2 linked regions of the Alloalcanivorax dieselolei B5 genome follow. The main gene of each other region encodes a partner of the protein of the gene in region 2 in a complex. Links are inferred from orthologs where the notes say so. Each region holds a gene or a part of one and is shown on either strand. Other genes may lie near its edges. The genes, in order: rpsJ and nusB.

Region 1 (8,773 bases), 3.3 Mb from region 2 along the record:
TCAATACCCTTGATGACGATTTCCGTCTGACTCGGGGTCTCAATGGTGATCCCTTCGGGCAGCTCGTAGGCTACCGGATGAGAAAAGCCCAGCGTCAGATTCAGGGTCTTGCCCTGGGCCTGAGCACGGTAACCAACGCCGTTCAGCAGCAGGCGACGTTCGAAGCCCGCGGAGACACCGGTCACCATGTTGTTGACCAGAGCACGCGTGGTACCGGCCACGGCCCAGGCTTGCTGAGACTCCTCACGGGGCTTGACGGAGAACACGCCGTCATCCACGGCCACTTCCACCAAATCGTGCACCTGGTGTTCCAGACTGCCCTTGGACCCTTTCACGGTCACCTTCTGGCCGTCGATAGATACCTCGACCCCTTTGGGCAGGTTAACCGGATTTTTCGCTACTCTAGACATCGCTGCACCTAATCCGTCTACACCAAAACCTTAGGACACTTCGCAGATCAGCTCGCCGCCGACATTCGCCTGGCGGGCGGCCCGATCAGAAATGATGCCCTGGTTGGTGGACACGATCATCACACCCAGGCCACCTTTCACCTTGGGAATCTCACCGGCGCCTTTGTACACACGCAGGCCCGGACGGCTCACCCGAGCGATCTTCTCGATCACCGGCTGGCCTTCAAAATAACGCAGTTGAACGGTCAGCGTCGGTTTGGCGTCGTCAGACACCGCGTAACCGTCGATGTAACCTTCTTCTGTCAGTACCTTGGCAATGGCTTCCTTGGCCTTGGAGGACGGAATCTCCACCTCGACTTTACGAGCCATTTGCGCGTTGCGAATACGGGTAAACATATCCGCCAGGGTATCTTGCATGCTCATGCTGCAGTTGCTCCGCTACTCTTTGCTTACCAGCTGGATTTAACCAGCCCGGGAACGTCACCACGCATCGCCGCTTCACGCAGTTTAATGCGGCTCAGGCCGAACTTGCGGTAGTAACCATGCGGACGGCCGGTAATGCGGCAGCGGTTACGCTGGCGAACCGAAGAAGAGTCCCGCGGCAGCTTCTGCAGCTCCAGCTGAGCCTCCCACTTCGCTTCGGGTTCCGCGTTGGGGTCCTGGATAACCGCTTTCAGCGCGGCACGCTTGGTGGCGTAACGCTGAACCAACTTGGCGCGCTTCGCCTCCCGGTTTTTCATAGAGACCTTTGCCATGACAAATCCTCTTAGCCTTTCAGCGGGAAGTTGAAGGCGCGCAGCAGCGCCCGTGCTTCGTCATCGGTCTTGGCTGTGGTGGTGATGGTGATATCCAGACCACGCAGCTTGTCGACCTTGTCGAAATCGATTTCCGGGAACACGATTTGCTCCCGCAGACCCATGGAGTAGTTGCCACGGCCGTCAAAGGACTTCGGGTTCAGACCCCGGAAGTCACGGACACGCGGGATTGCCACGGATACCAGGCGCTCCAGGAACTCGTACATACGACGGTTACGCAGGGTCACCTTGCAGCCAATCGGCCAACCTTCACGGATCTTGAAGCCCGCCACGGACTTACGTGCCTTGGTGACCAGCGGCTTCTGACCTGCGATGGCGGTCATATCCGACAGCGCACCTTCGATCGCCTTCCGGTCAGCAGCCGCTTCACCCACACCCATGTTCAGGGTGATCTTGGTGATGCGGGGCACCTCCATGACGTTCTTGTAACCGAACTCATCGCGGAGTTTCGCTACAATCTCTTCGTTGTAAACCTTCTTCAGATCACTCATGGTTCACCTAACCTCACGCGTCCAGCGCTTCGCCGTTGGACTTGAAGAACCGCACTTTTTTGCCGTCCTCGAAACGGACGCCGACACGATCGGCCTTCTGGGCCTTCGCATTCCAGATGGCCACATTGGAAGCATGGATACCCGCTTCCTGCTGAACAATGCCACCTTGAATACCGCGGTTAGGGTTGGCGCGAACGTGTTTTTTCACCATGTTCACACCGGAGACAAGAAGGCGGCCGTTAGGGAGCACGCGCTGCACCTGGCCCCGCTTACCTTTGTCCTTGCCCGCGATTACGATGACTTCGTCATTGCGCTTGATCTTGAGCATTGCCTTAACCCGCCTTTAAAGAACTTCCGGTGCCAGGGAGATGATCTTCATGAACTGGTCATTACGCAGTTCACGGGTCACCGGCCCAAAAATCCGGGTGCCGATCGGAGCCTTGTTGTTGTTCAACAGGACCGCGGCGTTTTCGTCAAAACGAATCACAGAACCATCGGGGCGACGCACACCACGACGGGTACGTACCACGACAGCGCTCATCACGTCGCCTTTTTTAACACGACCACGCGGAATCGCTTCCTTTACTGTGACCTTGATGATGTCACCAATGCCTGCATAGCGGCGGTGGGAGCCACCCAGCACCTTGATGCACTGCACTCGACGAGCACCGCTGTTATCGGCGACTTCGAGCATGGTTTCGGTCTGAATCATCGCTTACTCTCTCCAACTCCTGCCCTGTGCAGGCAGCCACAGCATTCTCTCATCAGGCCTGAACGGCCTGCTCCACTACGCTGACCAGCATCCAGCTTTTACGCTTGGACAGCGGACGGCATTCTTCGATGGTGACCAGGTCGCCTTCGCCACACTGGTTTTGCTCATCGTGAGCCATCAGTTTGGTAGAACGCTTGATGATCTTGCCATAAATGGGGTGCTGTACCCGGCGCTCAACCAATACGGTGATGGTCTTATCACCTTTACTGGAAATCACTTTACCGGTAACGGTCCGGCGCAGTTTCTGTTTCGACTCTGCCATGATTAGTTACCCTGTTTTTCCCGCAGAATGGTCTTCACACGTGCAATATCACGGCGGACCGTCCCAAGCTGATGGGTTTGGGAAAGCTGACCGGATGCTTTCTTCATGCGCAGCTTGAACTGTTGTTCCAGCAGCTCAAGGTGCTGCTCGCGCAACTGCTCAACACTTTTTTCTTTCAGTTCGCTCGCTTTCATGGCTTACATCACCGTCCGAGTCACGACACGGGTGCTGACCGGCAGCTTGGCCGCGGCCAGACGGAACGCTTCACGCGCCACGTCTTCGGAAACACCTTCCATTTCGTAGAGCATGCGGCCCGGCTGAATCTGGGCTACCCAGTACTCCACGCTACCTTTACCTTTACCCATCCGCACTTCGAGCGGCTTCTGGGTAATCGGCTTATCGGGGAAGACCCGAATCCAGATCTTACCGCCACGCTTGATGTGACGGGTCATGGCCCGACGAGCCGCTTCGATCTGACGCGCGGTGATCCGGCCACGGCCGGTGGCCTGCAGGCCGATGGTGCCAAAAGACACCTTGTTGCCGCGCTGTGCCAGGCCACGGTTACGGCCCTTATGAATTTTCCGGAATTTGGTACGCTTCGGCTGCAACATCGTTCGTTACCTTTTAACCACGGCCGCGTTTTTTCGCGCCCTTGGACTGCTTCTGCTCTTCCTGAACCTGCTCCATGCCACCAAGCACTTCGCCACGGAAGATCCAGACCTTCACACCGATGGTTCCGTAGGTGGTCTCAGCACGCACGTTGGCGTAATCGATGTCCGCACGCAGAGTATGCAGCGGCACGCGACCTTCACGGTACCATTCCGTACGAGCAATCTCGGCACCACCCAGACGACCAGAAAGCTGGACCCGAATACCTTGGGCACCGGCCTTGAGCGCGTTTTGCACCGCACGCTTCATAGCGCGGCGGAACATAACGCGGCGTTCGATCTGGCCAGCGATATTATCGGCTACCAGACGGGCATCCACATCGGGCTTACGCACTTCCTCGATGTTGATGTGCACCGGCACACCCATCTTGGCAGCGACGTCGCGACGCAGGCGCTCAACGTCCTCGCCCTTCTTGCCGATCACGATCCCCGGACGTGCCGTGGAGATGGTGATGCGAACGTTTTCGGACGGACGCTCGATCTTAATTCGGCTCACCGAGGCATTCTTGAGGCGCTTGAACAGATACTCACGCACCTCGAGATCGGTTACCAGGCAGTCAGCATAGGTCTTGGGACCCGCATACCACAGGGAGTTGTGCTCCTTGACGATGCCCAGACGAATACCGATCGGATGAACTTTCTGACCCATCTGGTTACTCCTGACCTTCCGAGACTTTTACAGTGATGTGGCAGGTACGCTTGAGAATGCGATCCGCCCGCCCTTTCGCGCGGGGCCGAATACGCTTCATCGACATGCCTTCATCCACGTAGATGGTGGATACTTTCAGCTCATCCACATCGGCGCCGTCGTTGTTTTCCGCGTTAGCAATCGCGGACTCCAGCACCTTCTTAACAATCTTGGCCGCCTTCTTGGGGCTAAAGGCGAGAACATTCAACGCCCTTTCCACCTCCAGACCTCGGATCTGGTCGGCCACCAGGCGGGCTTTCTGAGCCGAAATTCTTGCGCCCCGCAGACGGGCTGCAACTTCAGTCGCCATGGCTGTCACCTTATCGCTTAGCCTTTTTGTCCACGATATGCCCGCGGAAGTTACGGGTCAGGGCGAATTCGCCCAGCTTGTGGCCCACCATGTGCTCGGAAACCAATACCGGAACATGCTGACGGCCGTTATGTACCGCGATGGTCAAACCCACCATCTCCGGGATGATCATGGAGCGACGGGACCAGGTTTTGATCGGCTTACGGGAGCCGGCTTCCACCGCTTCTTCCACCTTCTTCAACAGGTGGTGATCCAGAAACGGACCTTTTTTCAGTGAACGTGGCACAGCCTGAACCTCTCTCTATCCCTTACTTACGACGGTCGCGCACAATCATCTTGGAGGTGCGCTTGTTGGTACGGGTTTTGTGGCCCTTGGTCGGTACACCCCAGGGGGTTACCGGATGACGGCCACCGGACGTACGCCCTTCACCACCACCATGGGGGTGATCCACGGGGTTCATGGCCACACCGCGAACAGTGGGTCGAACACCGCGCCAGCGGGTTGCGCCGGCCTTACCCAGCGAGCGCAGGCTGTGCTCACTGTTGGATACTTGCCCGATGGTGGCGCGGCACTCAGCGTGCACCTTACGCATTTCGCCGGAGCGCAAACGCAGGGTTACATACTGTCCATCCTTCGCCAGCAGCTGGACAGAAGTACCCGCGGAGCGAGCCAGCTGACCACCTTTACCGGGCTTCAGTTCCACATTGTGAATCGTGGAACCCAGCGGAATGTTGCGCAGCGGCAGAGCATTACCCACCTTGATCGGAGCATCTTCGCCGGACTGAACGCGGTCGCCGGCTTTCAGATCTTTCGGCGCCAAAATGTAACGACGCTCGCCATCCAGATACTTCACCAGCGCGATGTGCGCGGAACGGTTCGGATCGTATTCCAGACGCTCCACCACACCCTGGACACCGTCCTTATTACGACGGAAATCCACTACGCGGTATTTCTGCTTGTGACCACCACCTTTATGACGGGTGGTGATACGGCCGTTGTTGTTACGGCCGCCATTCTTGGCCTTGGCTTCCAGCAAGGGCGCGTAGGGAGCACCTTTGTGCAGCTCCTCGTTGACCACCTTTACGACAAAGCGGCGGCCCGGAGAAGTCGGCTTGGTCTTAACAATCGCCATGATTACTTACTCCCTTACCTTACTCAGCGCCCAGGAAGTCAATATCCTGGCCTTGTTCAAGGGATACGTAGGCCTTCTTCCAGTCGCTACGCTTACCGGCGACACGACCGAAGAACTTGCGCTTGCCTTTCACGTTCAGAGTCCGAACGTTGCGCACCTTGACCTCGAACAGAGCTTCCACGGCAGCTTTGATTTCCGCTTTGGTAGCGTCTTTTGCCACTTTGAAAGCGAAGGCATTGCTACTCTCGGTCGCGTCGGTGGCCTTTTCGGAAAAGTGCGGTGCAAGCAGCACTTTTAAAATGCGCTCTTTGTTCATGCCAGCGCCTCCTCAAGTTTCTTCAGAGCCGGCACGGTCACCAGCACCTTGTCAAAGGCGATCAGGCTGACCGGATCCACACCGCTGGCATCGCGGATGTCGACCTTCGGCAGGTTACGAGCTGCCAAATACAGGTTCTCATCCACATCATCAGTCACGATGAGAACATTGCTCAGGTTCAGATCCTTGAGCTTGGCGGCCACCTGCTTGGTTTTCGGGGTGTCGACGGAGAAGTCGTCCACCACAACCAGGCGTTCCTGGCGAACCAGCTCGGACAAAATGCAGCGCAGCGCGCCACGGTACATTTTGCGGTTTACTTTCTGTGAGTGGTCACGGGGCACCGCGGCAAATGTTTTGCCGCCGCCACGCCACAGCGGGCTACGAATGGTACCGGCGCGAGCGCGGCCGGTGCCTTTCTGCCGCCAGGGCTTACGACCACCACCACTGACATCGGAGCGGCTTTTCTGCGCTTTGGAACCCTGACGGGTGCCTGCCAGATAAGCAGTCACAACCTGATGAACCAGAGGCTCGTTGAAGTCTTTGCCGAAGGCGACTTCAGACACAGTAACGGTACCTCCAGAGGCGGTATTGAGATTCATCCTCTATTCCTCTTTCAGGCCTTCGCCTTCACTGCCGGGATCACGATCACATCACCACCGGCCGCGCCGGGGACCGCACCCTTAACCAGCAACAGATTCTTTTCCACGTCCACGCGCACGACTTCCAGATTCTGAACCGTCACACGCTCGGCACCCATGTGGCCCGCCATTTTCTTGCCCTTGAATACGCGGCCCGGGGTTTGGTTCTGACCAATGGAACCCGGAGCACGGTGGGACAGAGAGTTACCGTGGGTGGCGTCCTGAGTACGGAAATTCCAACGCTTAACCGTACCGGCGAAACCTTTACCTTTAGAGGTACCGGTCACGTCCACGATCTGGCCAGCCTCGAACACTTCCAGGGTCAGCTCACCGCCCACCTGCAGGTCGCCCGCCGGAGCGCGAAATTCACCCACAGTGCGGCCAGCTTCGACGCCCGCTTTGCCGAAGTGGCCCGCCATTGGCTTGGTCACTCGGTTTGCGCGGCGTTCGCCCACCGTCACTTGCACGGCCTCGTAGCCATCTGTCTCTTCGGTCTTAATCTGGCTCACCCGATTCGGGGACACTTCAATCACGGTCACCGGAACACTGACACCTTCTTCAGTGAACACCCGGGTCATCCCGCATTTTCGACCGATTACACCAATCGCCATTGTCTACCTCTTCACAACCTGTTGCGGCCAGGCCGCACGTTGTTGTCTCAGGCTGAGTTATCCCAGGCTGATCTGCACATCCACACCAGCGGCCAGATCCAGCTTCATCAGTGCGTCCACGGTCTTGTCCGTGGGCTCCACGATGTCCACCATCCGCTTGTGGGTACGGATCTCGTACTGATCCCGCGCATCTTTGTTAACGTGCGGAGAGACCAGCACCGTAAACCGTTCTTTACGTGTGGGCAGAGGGATCGGACCCTGTACCTGCGCACCCGTGCGTTTTGCCGTATCCACGATCTCCTGGGCGGACTGATCGATCAGGCGATGATCAAAAGCCTTGAGACGGATTCGGATTCTCTGGCTAGCCATAGCTAACAAACTCCAGACTGTTTCGAACCATACTTTAGATGGCAAAAAGCCCGCCCATCCTTCTCATCCGAAGGAGGTGGGTGTCAAAACAAGCCCGGGAACGATGCCCCGGTTGATCGTGCCCTTTCCAGTATTAACACTGGAAAGAGGGCGCAAAGTATATAGACAAAAGAAGACCGGGGCAAGCCCCGGCCTCAATTTATCTTACTCTACGATCTTGGCCACCACGCCGGCGCCAACGGTACGGCCACCTTCGCGGATCGCGAAGCGCAGACCGTCTTCCATGGCGATCGGTGCGATCAGCTCAACGTCCATCTGCACGTTATCGCCCGGCATCACCATCTCGGTGCCTTCCGGCAGCGTACAGGCACCGGTCACGTCGGTGGTACGGAAGTAGAACTGCGGACGGTAGCCGTTGAAGAACGGAGTGTGACGACCGCCTTCGTCCTTGCCCAGCACGTACACCTCGGCAACGAACTTGGTGTGCGGGGTGATCGATCCCGGCTTCGCCAGAACCTGACCACGCTCCACTTCGTCACGCTTGGTGCCACGCAGCAGCACGCCAACGTTCTCACCCGCGCGGCCTTCGTCCAGCAGCTTGCGGAACATCTCAACACCGGTACAGGTGGTCTTGGTGGTATCTTTGATACCCACAATCTCGATCTCTTCACCCACCTTGATGATGCCACGCTCCACACGACCGGTTACCACGGTACCGCGGCCGGAGATGGAGAACACATCCTCGATCGGCATCAGGAACGGCAGGTCCACCGCACGCTCCGGCTCCGGAATGTACTCGTCCAGCGTTTCCACCAGCTTCTGTACCGCCGGCATGCCGATCTCGCTGGTGTCGCCTTCCAGCGCTTTCAGAGCGGAACCCTTGATGATCGGGGTGTCGTCGCCCGGGAAGTCGTAGTCGCTCAGCAGCTCACGCACTTCCATTTCAACCAGTTCCAGCAGCTCTTCATCGTCCACCATGTCCGCTTTGTTCAGGAACACAACGATGTACGGCACGCCCACCTGGCGAGACAGCAGAATGTGCTCCCGCGTTTGCGGCATCGGGCCGTCCGCCGCGGACACCACCAGAATCGCGCCGTCCATCTGCGCCGCGCCGGTGATCATGTTCTTCACGTAGTCGGCGTGACCCGGGCAGTCAACGTGCGCGTAGTGACGGGTCGGAGAGTCGTACTCCACGTGGGAGGTCGCGATCGTAATACCACGCTCACGCTCTTCCGGGGCGTTATCGATCTGATCGAAGGCGCTCGCCGAACCAGAACCCCACACCTCGAA
Region 2 (8,798 bases):
AGCGGCTGCCAGGCCCCCACCCTCTTGTCTTGCGCCTCCTCACCAGCAGCGAGAGCACAACCAATGAACACATGGATCTCGTAGGTGGAATTGGCGCCCACCATCGCTCTGTCCCCTCTTTTATTATTGTTTGCTGTCGGCCGGGCCGACTTTCCTATCGAAAGGGAACGGCGGAGGGAAATAAACCACCCGAATTAAGGGGACAGAAAAAAAGCCTGGAATGACCCGAATGAACCGGCCTCTGCGGTCCAGAGAAGAGGGAATTGAGGTGAGACGAGCGGGGAGAAAGAGCCCCCGCCGGTACCGCAAGCGAGACGCCATAGGGAAAGGAGATCAGAGGAAGAAGCGGCTTGCGGCGGCCAGCGGGCATTTCACTATAGGCGCCCCACCAAAACCTCGGAAGCCCCCTGTTAGACCTATTTGGAATCAATGGCGTCTGCTCATTCCCACCCCCCCGATTCTCCGCGGCACCAGGCTCCGCGCCACCGATTGACCCGGCCTGGCGCCTCCGTTAACGTTGCGCCGCCCACGGAGGAAAACGATGGCCAAGCAAGTCCCGCAATTGGAAGAATCCCTGGATAACCTGGAAGCCCTGGTGGAACGCATGGAATCCGGCGAGATGACCCTGGAAGAGTCTCTGCGCGCTTTCGAGGAAGGGGTAAAACTCACCCGCCAGTGCCAACAGGCGCTGTCCCGGGCCGAGCAGAAAGTACAGATCCTGCTGGAACAGGATCCGGACGCCGAACCGGCCCCCTTCGAGGCCCCCGATGGCCAGTGACAAACCGGGCCTGGGCCCTTTCGCCGACGACACCCGCGCCCGCCTGGAGCAGGCTCTGCTCATCTATTTGCCGCAACCCGCCGACAGCGATGCGCCACGCCTCGCCGAGGCCATGCGCTACGCTGCCCTGGCCGGCGGCAAACGGATTCGTCCCTTGCTGGTGTACGCCGCCTGCCAGTTGAGCGGCGGCACGCCGGAACAGGCCGATGTCCCCGCCACGGCAGTGGAACTGATCCACACTTATTCGCTGGTACACGATGATCTGCCGGCCATGGACGACGACGACCTGCGCCGCGGCCAGCCCACCTGTCACCGCGCCTTCGACGAGGCCACCGCTATTCTGGCCGGCGACACTCTGCTCACGCTGGCGTTCGAACTGCTTGGCGGCGCCGGCGATTATCCCGCCGCCACCCGGGCCGGCATGGTGCGCACCCTGGCCGGGGCCGCCGGGGCCGCCGGCATGGCAGGGGGCCAGATGCAGGATATGGAGGCCGAGGGCCGCCTGCAGCAGGTCAGTGCCCTGGAACGCATGCATTACCTGAAGACCGGCCGCCTGATTACCGCCAGTCTGCACCTGGGTTATCTGGCGGCGAACCGCCCGGATCCGGCCCTGGAGCGGGCTCTGCTGGCTTTCGGCGACGCCATCGGCCTGGCGTTTCAGATTCAGGACGACATCCTTGATGTCACCGTGGATACCGCGCATCTGGGCAAGCCCAGCGGCTCGGATGAAAAACAAGGTAAAAGCACCTTCCCCGCCCTGATCGGTCTGGAGGCCAGCCGCGAACGGGCCCAAACCCTTTGCCAGCAGGCCCGCGAGCACTTGCAAAGCCACGGAGAAGCGGCCCGCCCTCTACTCGATCTGGCCGATTATATCGTCCGCCGCGGTCACTGACGGGGTTGCCTCAACCCCGCTATAATGACGTTTTCCGCACCCGCCCGGCCTTGGCCGGCCGCCGGCGGCGGAACATCGCAGCTCCGTTCAGAGGCAGTTATGCCAAAGACCTTTACCGACATCCCGCTCACCCGCCCGGCCACGCCGCTGCTGGACAGCATCCACGCTCCGGCGGATTTGCGCCGGCTGGCACCGCACCGGCTCGAGCAGCTGGTGGACGAACTGCGTGCCTACCTGTTGTTCGCGGTGGGCCGCAGCGGCGGCCACTTCGGCGCCGGCCTCGGCGTGGTGGAGCTGACCGTGGCACTGCATTATCTGTTTGATACGCCCCATGATCGCCTGGTATGGGACGTCGGCCATCAGTGTTATCCGCACAAGATTCTCACCGGGCGCCGCGAAGCACTGACCAGTATCCGTCAGCGGCATGGCCTGTCCGGCTTTCCCAAGCGTAGCGAATCCCCCTATGACACCTTCGGCGTGGGCCATTCATCCACCTCGGTCAGCGCCGCCCTGGGCATGGCTCTGGGCGCCCGCCAGGGGGACAAGGACCGGCGTACCGTGGCGGTGATCGGCGATGGCGCCATGACCGCCGGGCAGGCGTTCGAGGCTCTCAGCCACGCCGCCCACACCCGCGCCAATCTGCTGGTCATCCTCAACGACAACACCATGTCCATCGGCCACAACGTGGGCGGTCTGGCCAACTATTTCGCCCGCATCTGGGCCTCCAAGACCTATATCGCGCTGCGCGAAGGGGGCAAGAAAGTGCTGTCGGCGATGCCGGCGGCCTGGGATTTCGTGCGTCGCACCGAGGAGAGCATGAAGAACATGGTGAGCCCGGACATGCTGTTCGAGGCCATCGGTTTCAACTACATCGGCCCCATCGACGGCCACGACCTGGACGAGCTCACCGCCACCCTGGAGAACATGCGTGACCTGGAAGGGCCGCAGCTTCTGCACGTGTACACCACCAAGGGCAAGGGCTTCGCTCCCGCCGAGGCGGACCCGGTGGGCTATCACGCGCTCAACAAGATCGAGCCCAAAGCCAAGGTGGAAGTGGCCAAACCGGCCAAGGCCAAAGGCCCGAAATACCAGGACGTGTTTGGCCAGTGGCTGTGCGACATGGCCGAGCGCGATCCACGGGTGGTGGGAATTACCCCGGCCATGTGCGAGGGCTCGGGCATGGTGGCGTTCCGTGACCGTTTCCCGGACCGCTATCACGACGTGGCGATCTGCGAACAGCACGCGGTAACACTGGGCGCCGGTCTCGCCTGCGAAGGCCAGAAACCGGTAGTGGCGATCTACTCCACCTTCCTGCAACGGGGCTACGACCAGTTGATCCACGATGTCGCCCTGCAGGATCTGGATGTGACGTTTGGCCTGGATCGCGCCGGCATCGTTGGTGAGGATGGCGCCACCCACGGCGGTGTTTTCGACCTGGCCTACCTGCGCACCGTACCCAACATGGTGATCGCCGCGCCCAGCGATGAAAACGAATGCCGGCAACTGCTCTACACCGCCTGGCTGCACCAGGGACCGGCGGCGGTCCGCTATCCCCGCGGCACCGGCCCCGGCGCCATTATTGAAGACAACATGACACCGTTGCCACTGGGCAAAAGCCGGGTGCTGCGGGAAGGCAAGGGACCGGTGACGATTTTGTCCTTCGGTGCTCTGGGCGAAGCTGCCCGCGAGGCGGGCGAGGCCCTGGACGCCACTGTTCTCGACATGCGCTGGGTCAAGCCGCTGGACCGCGACGCGATCCTCGGCGCGGCCACCAGCCACACCCTGCTGGTCACCCTGGAAGATCATCAACGCATGGGCGGTGCCGGCTCCGCGGTGAATGAGCTGCTCATGGATGAAGGCGTGGTAATGCCGGTGCTGAATCTGGCGCTACCGGACGAATTCGTCCACCACGGCAAGCGGGAAGCGCTGCTGGCCGACCACGGCCTGGATGCCGCCGGGGTCGAGCGTCAGATTCGGGACCGTTTGCAGCGACTGGACGCGGCCCTGCCCAATCGGGCGTAAACGGGGCATTCGCTGCCAACAGAAGGGGCTACGGAGCCGCTGTAGGAGCTTGCCTGCAAGCGAATATCCCAACGCCGAAGGCCATATTCGCCAGCAGGCTGGCTCCCACAGTTTGCGCCATAAACAGTCACGGCGATGGCGAACGCCGCTGCCCAATGGCGCGAAACAACCACAGCACCACCAGCGCCATCGCCCCGGCGATCAGATCATCCGCGACAATGCCCCAACCGCCGGGCAAGGCGTGATCCGCCCAGCCCACCGGCCCGGCCTTGATCACATCGAAGAGACGGAACAGCACAAACCCGGCGGTCCCCCACCACCAGCGCCGGGGCAGACCGGCCAGCGCCAGCCACAGGCCGGTCCATTCGTCCCAGACCACGGCCGACGGATCATGCAGCCCCAACCGGCTGCTGGTACTGCCGCAGATCCACACTCCGGCCAGACTCAACGCCAATACCAACAGCAAGTACCAGGGCACCGGCAAACGCGCCAGCCACCACCACAATAGCAACGCCAGTGCGCTGCCGGCGGTGCCCGGCGCCACTGGCGACAACCCCGAGCCGAAACCGAAAGCAAGCCAATGGACCGGATTGGCGATATCCATGGTTATATATCCATACCGCTAAAAGTGACGCCAGCCGCCCGGCTCCGCGTCGCTCACCCGCCCATCGGGATAATGCAATTGCACCCCCCCGCCATCGGTGATCCGGCCGATGGCCCGGGCCCCTTCCGGGACCGCGACACCGGCCGGCCAGGTAAACAACAGACCATAATCATCGCCGCCGGACAGCTGCAACGCCCAGCGGTCTTCCGCCTCCAGCGCCGCCAGTTCGTCGTTCACCGGCAGGTCCGCCAGCACCAGCTCCGCCCCCAGGTCACCGCTGGCGCTCAGAATATGCCCCAGATCTTGCAGCAGGCCGTCGGACACATCGAGAGCGGCACCGGCACGCCCGGCCAGCGCCGCGCCCCACTCCAACGCGGGGCGCGGGCGGGCAAAATGCCGCGCGCTTTGCGAATCGCGCATACCGGCCCGCCAGTGACGCAGCCCCAGCCCGCCCAGCCCGGGCGCACCGGTCACCGCCAGAGTTTGGCCCGGCCGCGCGCCATCCCGGCGCAACGCGCGCCCCGGCAATACCGAGCCGGTGGCTTGGATGGCGATATTCAAGGGCCCCCGGGTCACGTCGCCGCCCACCAGAGAGATACCGGCCTGATCGGCCAGTTCGAACAGGCCGGCGCTGAAATCGCGCAACCAGTCCGGATCGGCTTGCGGCAAGGTCAGGGACAACAGAAACCAGCGGGGCGTGGCGCCCATGGCGGCGAGATCCGACAGGTTCACCGCCAGGCAGCGGTAACCGATATCGGCGGCGGGCATATCCTCGGGGAAATGACGACCGGCGACACTGGTGTCCAACGTCATCACCAGTTGCTCACCGGCCGGCGGCGACAGCAGGGCGGCGTCATCGCCGGGGCCGAGGACCACGTCCTCGCCCTGGCGATGATGAAAGTAGCGGCGGATGAGAGCGAACTCGTCCATGCCAGCTCCTGTTCATGAACGAAAGGTCAGGAAAGGCGCGTCAGGAGGGCGGCTGATCGTCGGGCGCGGCACCGCCGGGCCGGGTTTCCGCCGCGCGCGCCCGGCGGGCCAGCTTGTCCAGAACCCCATTGACGTACTTGAAGGAATCATCGGCACCGAACACCTTGGCCAGTTCGATACCTTCGTTGATCACCACCCGATAAGGCACGTCCAGGCGTTCTCGCAGTTCGAAGGCACCGATCCGCAGGATCACCTTCTCCACCTGGGACAACTCTTCCACCCGGCGGTCCAGAAAGGGCCTCAGCGATTCGTCCAGGTCAGTGACCCGGGCGGGCACGCCGTGGAGCAGATCATGAAAATAGCTTCGATCGACCTTGCTCATGTCGTTCTGGGCCAAAAACTGAGCCTCGATATCGCTCAGCGTGGTCCCCGCCAGTTGCCATTGGTACAGCGCCTGCAAGGCGTAACGCCGGGCCTTGCGGCGGGCGGCGGGGGTGGAGGACGAAGCGGGAGTGGTCATTAAAGGGCCTTGAACAGAGAAACCATTTCCAGAGCGGACAAGGCAGCTTCCGCGCCTTTATTGCCCGCCTTGGTACCGCTGCGCTCGATGGCCTGTTCGATGCTGTCCACGGTAAGGACACCGAACGCCACCGGCACACCGGTGCTGTTTTGTACCGCGGCGATGCCTTTGGCGGCTTCACCGGCGACGTACTCGAAATGCGCGGTACCACCGCGGATCACCGCGCCGAGGGCGATGACGGCGTCGTAGTCCCGCTTCTCCAGCACTTTCTTCACCGCCACCGGCAGCTCCCAGGCCCCCGGCACGCGAATGATTTCAATATCGGCGCGTTCCACGCCGTGCCGCACCAGAGTGTCCACGGCGCCGGCCAGCAGCGCTTCCACCACGAAGCTGTTGAAACGCGCCACCACCAGGGCATAACGGCCGCCCACATTGCTCAAGGTGCCTTCAAAGGTTTTGATGTCTTGCATGATTCCATCCTGCTAACCCACCGCACCGGGTAACGCCGGTGCTTACGGTGGTGTCTACTGATGGCCGGACGCCAGACGCCCGACGCCTCACGCTTTTGAGGTTCAGCGTCTCGCGTCCGGCTTCTCGCGTCCAGCGTCTACTGTTCCGCTTCCACGTATTCCACGATCTCCAGGCCGAAGCCGGACAACGCGTTGAACTTCATTGGCGAGCTGAGCAGGCGCATTTTACGCACGCCCAGCGCGGTCAGAATCTGCGAGCCGGTGCCGATGTTGCGGTAGGCCCGGGACTGCCCCTTCGGCTGCGTGGCGGTGCCATCAAAAAACGCCTCGATCCGATTCAGGGTCGGTGCCGCCGACTCGTCGTCCTGACCGAGAATGATCACCACCGCGCACTCCGCCCGGGACACGGCATCCAGCACCCGGTGCATGTTCCAGCCGGTACGGCCGTCGATCTTGGCGCTCATCAGGTCCCGCAGCGGGTCCACCTGATGCACCCTGACCGTTACTTCCCGGTCCTCGGTGATCTCGCCTTTTACCAGCGCCACGTGTACGTGCCCGTCCACCGTGTCGCGGAATGCCACCAGGCGGAAGTCGCCGTACCAGGTCGCCAGCGGGTGCTCGCTGACCTGTTCCACGGTCTGTTCATTGAGGGCACGGTACTGGATCAGGTCGGCGATGGTGCCGATCTTGAGGCCGTGCTCCTGAGCGAACGCCTCCAGATCCGGCCGCCGGGCCATGGAGCCGTCTTCGTTCATCACTTCGCAGATGACCCCCGCCGGCTGGCACCCCGCCATCATCGCCAGATCACAGGAGGCCTCGGTGTGGCCGGCGCGGCGCAATACACCGCCGGGCTCCGCCATTAACGGAAAGATATGTCCGGGCTGGACGATATCGGACGCCTTGGCATCGCGGGCGGCGGCGGCCTGCACGGTGCGCGCCCGGTCCGCGGCGGAAATGCCGGTGGTGACGCCCTCACGGGCTTCGATGGAGACGGTGAACTTAGTACCGAAACCACTGCCGTTGGCGCGCACCATGAGCGGCAGATCAAGTTGCTCGCAGCGTTCCTTGGACATGGGCATGCAAATCAGCCCGCGCCCGTATTTGGCCATGAAGTTGATCGCCTCGGCGGTCACGTGCTCGGCCGCCATCACCAGGTCGCCTTCGTTTTCCCGGTCTTCATCGTCCATCAGGATCACCATCCGGCCCTGGCGGATATCCTCGATCAGTTCTTCAACGCTGTTGAGCTGCATAAAAATTCGCCTTCAAGCTGACACGCAACACGCTTACACGCGAATCCAGGAGGGTGCGTGCATACGGGGAGAACCAGTGTTACTTCACAAACCCGTGTTCCGCCAACATCGCCATGGTGATGCCGCCGGAACCGGGCTCGGCCGCCCGTTCGCCGAGCAGCAACCGCTCCAGGTAACGAGCAATGATATCAACTTCCAGGTTCACTGGCGTGCCCGCTTTCCAGTCCTGAATGGTGGTCACGTCCTGGGTGTGGGGAATGATGTTGAGGGAGAACACCCGGCCATCCACCTCGTTCACGGTGAGGCTGATGCCATCCACTGTAATCGAGCCCTTCTTGGCGATATAACGAGCCAGCTCCGCCGGCGCTTCGATGTCGATGCGCACGGATCGGGCATCGGGGGTCAGGGATACTACCTTGCCAAGACCGTCCACATGGCCACTGACCAAATGACCGCCCATACGCGTGGAGGGCGTCATCGCCTTCTCCAGATTGACCCGGCTGCCCGCCTTGAGCTGTTGCAGTGAGGTCAGCGCCAGGGTTTCGCCGGAGACATCGGCGGAAAAGGTGTCGCCGCCGACCAGTTCGGTCACGGTCAGACACACGCCATTGACGGCAATGGAGTCGCCCAGCCGCACATCGGCGAAATCCAGGTCGGCGCTCCGGATGCGCAGGGTCACGTCACCGTTGCTGGGAATCAGGGCGGCGATATGGCCCTGGGCCTCGATAATACCTGTAAACATGGTGGTACCTCTGAATGATCCGGGCGGACAGGGACGGACCGCCGCGAAGGCGCAAGAGCCCGTTTAAGGTCTCTACGGCGCGGCAAATGATAAACGCCCAGGGGGCTGGAGCCAAATCCGGCGCGCTCAACGATGCCCGGGATAGCCCTCGGGGTAGTTGGGCAGATCATCGTCGATCCGCCACCAATTGGCCTTGGAGGCGGTGAAGAAATGCCAGGCCGGGCGCACATCCAGCGGCTCGTTGATCAGACCGGCGCGGATCCGCACCACATCCGGCAGATCGGCCCGGCGGCTGAACAGCGGCGAACCACAGTGGCCGCAGAACACCCGCTCCTTGCCCGGGGTAGACTCAAAGCCCTTCAATAGCGCCTCTCCGGCGTCCAGCAGGAAGGCGCTGGTCGAGACCGGAATGTTGGTGGCGAAGGGCGTGCCCTGAGCATGCCGGCATTGGGCGCAATGGCAGACCTGCACCGACGCCAGTTCCCCCTTGATGCGAAACCGCACTCCGCCGCATAAACATTGTCCCGTGTACATTGCCGTTCCTCTTCCTCTGCTAGTCTTCGTCATCCCGTCCCCGCCAGCGTTGACCG

The links.
Region 1: the proteins of nusB (region 2) and rpsJ are in contact, whole or in part, in a solved structure (PDB 3D3B), measured with the Escherichia coli proteins. The link is inferred for Alloalcanivorax dieselolei B5 from one-to-one orthologs.

Annotation. Positions count from the first base shown.
Region 1 is NC_018691.1:4,195,426-4,204,198, forward strand. Bases 5,828-8,714 are described here. They hold rpsJ (30S ribosomal protein S10), read right to left. Parts: upstream 7,484-8,714; coding sequence 7,172-7,483; downstream 5,828-7,171. Other genes in these bases: rplW (50S ribosomal protein L23), read right to left, coding at 5,828-5,865; rplD (50S ribosomal protein L4), read right to left, coding at 5,862-6,464; rplC (50S ribosomal protein L3), read right to left, coding at 6,479-7,114; tuf (elongation factor Tu), read right to left, coding at 7,688-8,714. In the rest of the region: rplF (50S ribosomal protein L6), read right to left, coding at 1-410; rpsH (30S ribosomal protein S8), read right to left, coding at 441-833; rpsN (30S ribosomal protein S14), read right to left, coding at 860-1,165; rplE (50S ribosomal protein L5), read right to left, coding at 1,177-1,716; rplX (50S ribosomal protein L24), read right to left, coding at 1,730-2,044; rplN (50S ribosomal protein L14), read right to left, coding at 2,060-2,428; rpsQ (30S ribosomal protein S17), read right to left, coding at 2,481-2,750; rpmC (50S ribosomal protein L29), read right to left, coding at 2,753-2,944; rplP (50S ribosomal protein L16), read right to left, coding at 2,948-3,361; rpsC (30S ribosomal protein S3), read right to left, coding at 3,375-4,067; rplV (50S ribosomal protein L22), read right to left, coding at 4,072-4,416; rpsS (30S ribosomal protein S19), read right to left, coding at 4,427-4,702; rplB (50S ribosomal protein L2), read right to left, coding at 4,725-5,549; more of rplW, read right to left, coding at 5,569-5,827; more of tuf, read right to left, coding at 8,715-8,773. UniProt on the Escherichia coli protein: Involved in the binding of tRNA to the ribosomes. Part of the processive rRNA transcription and antitermination complex (rrnTAC). The complex forms an RNA-chaperone ring around the RNA exit tunnel of RNA polymerase (RNAP).
Region 2 is NC_018691.1:919,438-928,235, reverse strand. The notes cover bases 4,007-6,918. They hold nusB (transcription antitermination factor NusB), read right to left. Parts: upstream 5,747-6,918; coding sequence 5,267-5,746; downstream 4,007-5,266. Other genes in these bases: ribBA (bifunctional 3,4-dihydroxy-2-butanone-4-phosphate synthase/GTP cyclohydrolase II), read right to left, coding at 6,354-6,918; ribH (6,7-dimethyl-8-ribityllumazine synthase), read right to left, coding at 5,746-6,216; thiL (thiamine-phosphate kinase), read right to left, coding at 4,315-5,226; B5T_RS04250 (phosphatidylglycerophosphatase A family protein), read right to left, coding at 4,007-4,296. In the rest of the region: B5T_RS04270 (hypothetical protein), read right to left, coding at 1-104; B5T_RS04265 (exodeoxyribonuclease VII small subunit), read left to right, coding at 542-778; B5T_RS04260 (polyprenyl synthetase family protein), read left to right, coding at 768-1,670; dxs (1-deoxy-D-xylulose-5-phosphate synthase), read left to right, coding at 1,770-3,692; more of B5T_RS04250, read right to left, coding at 3,820-4,006; more of ribBA, read right to left, coding at 6,919-7,466; B5T_RS04225 (riboflavin synthase), read right to left, coding at 7,546-8,208; B5T_RS04220 (GFA family protein), read right to left, coding at 8,335-8,742; B5T_RS04215 (putative signal transducing protein), read right to left, coding at 8,762-8,798. UniProt on the Escherichia coli protein: Part of the processive rRNA transcription and antitermination complex (rrnTAC). The complex forms an RNA-chaperone ring around the RNA exit tunnel of RNA polymerase (RNAP).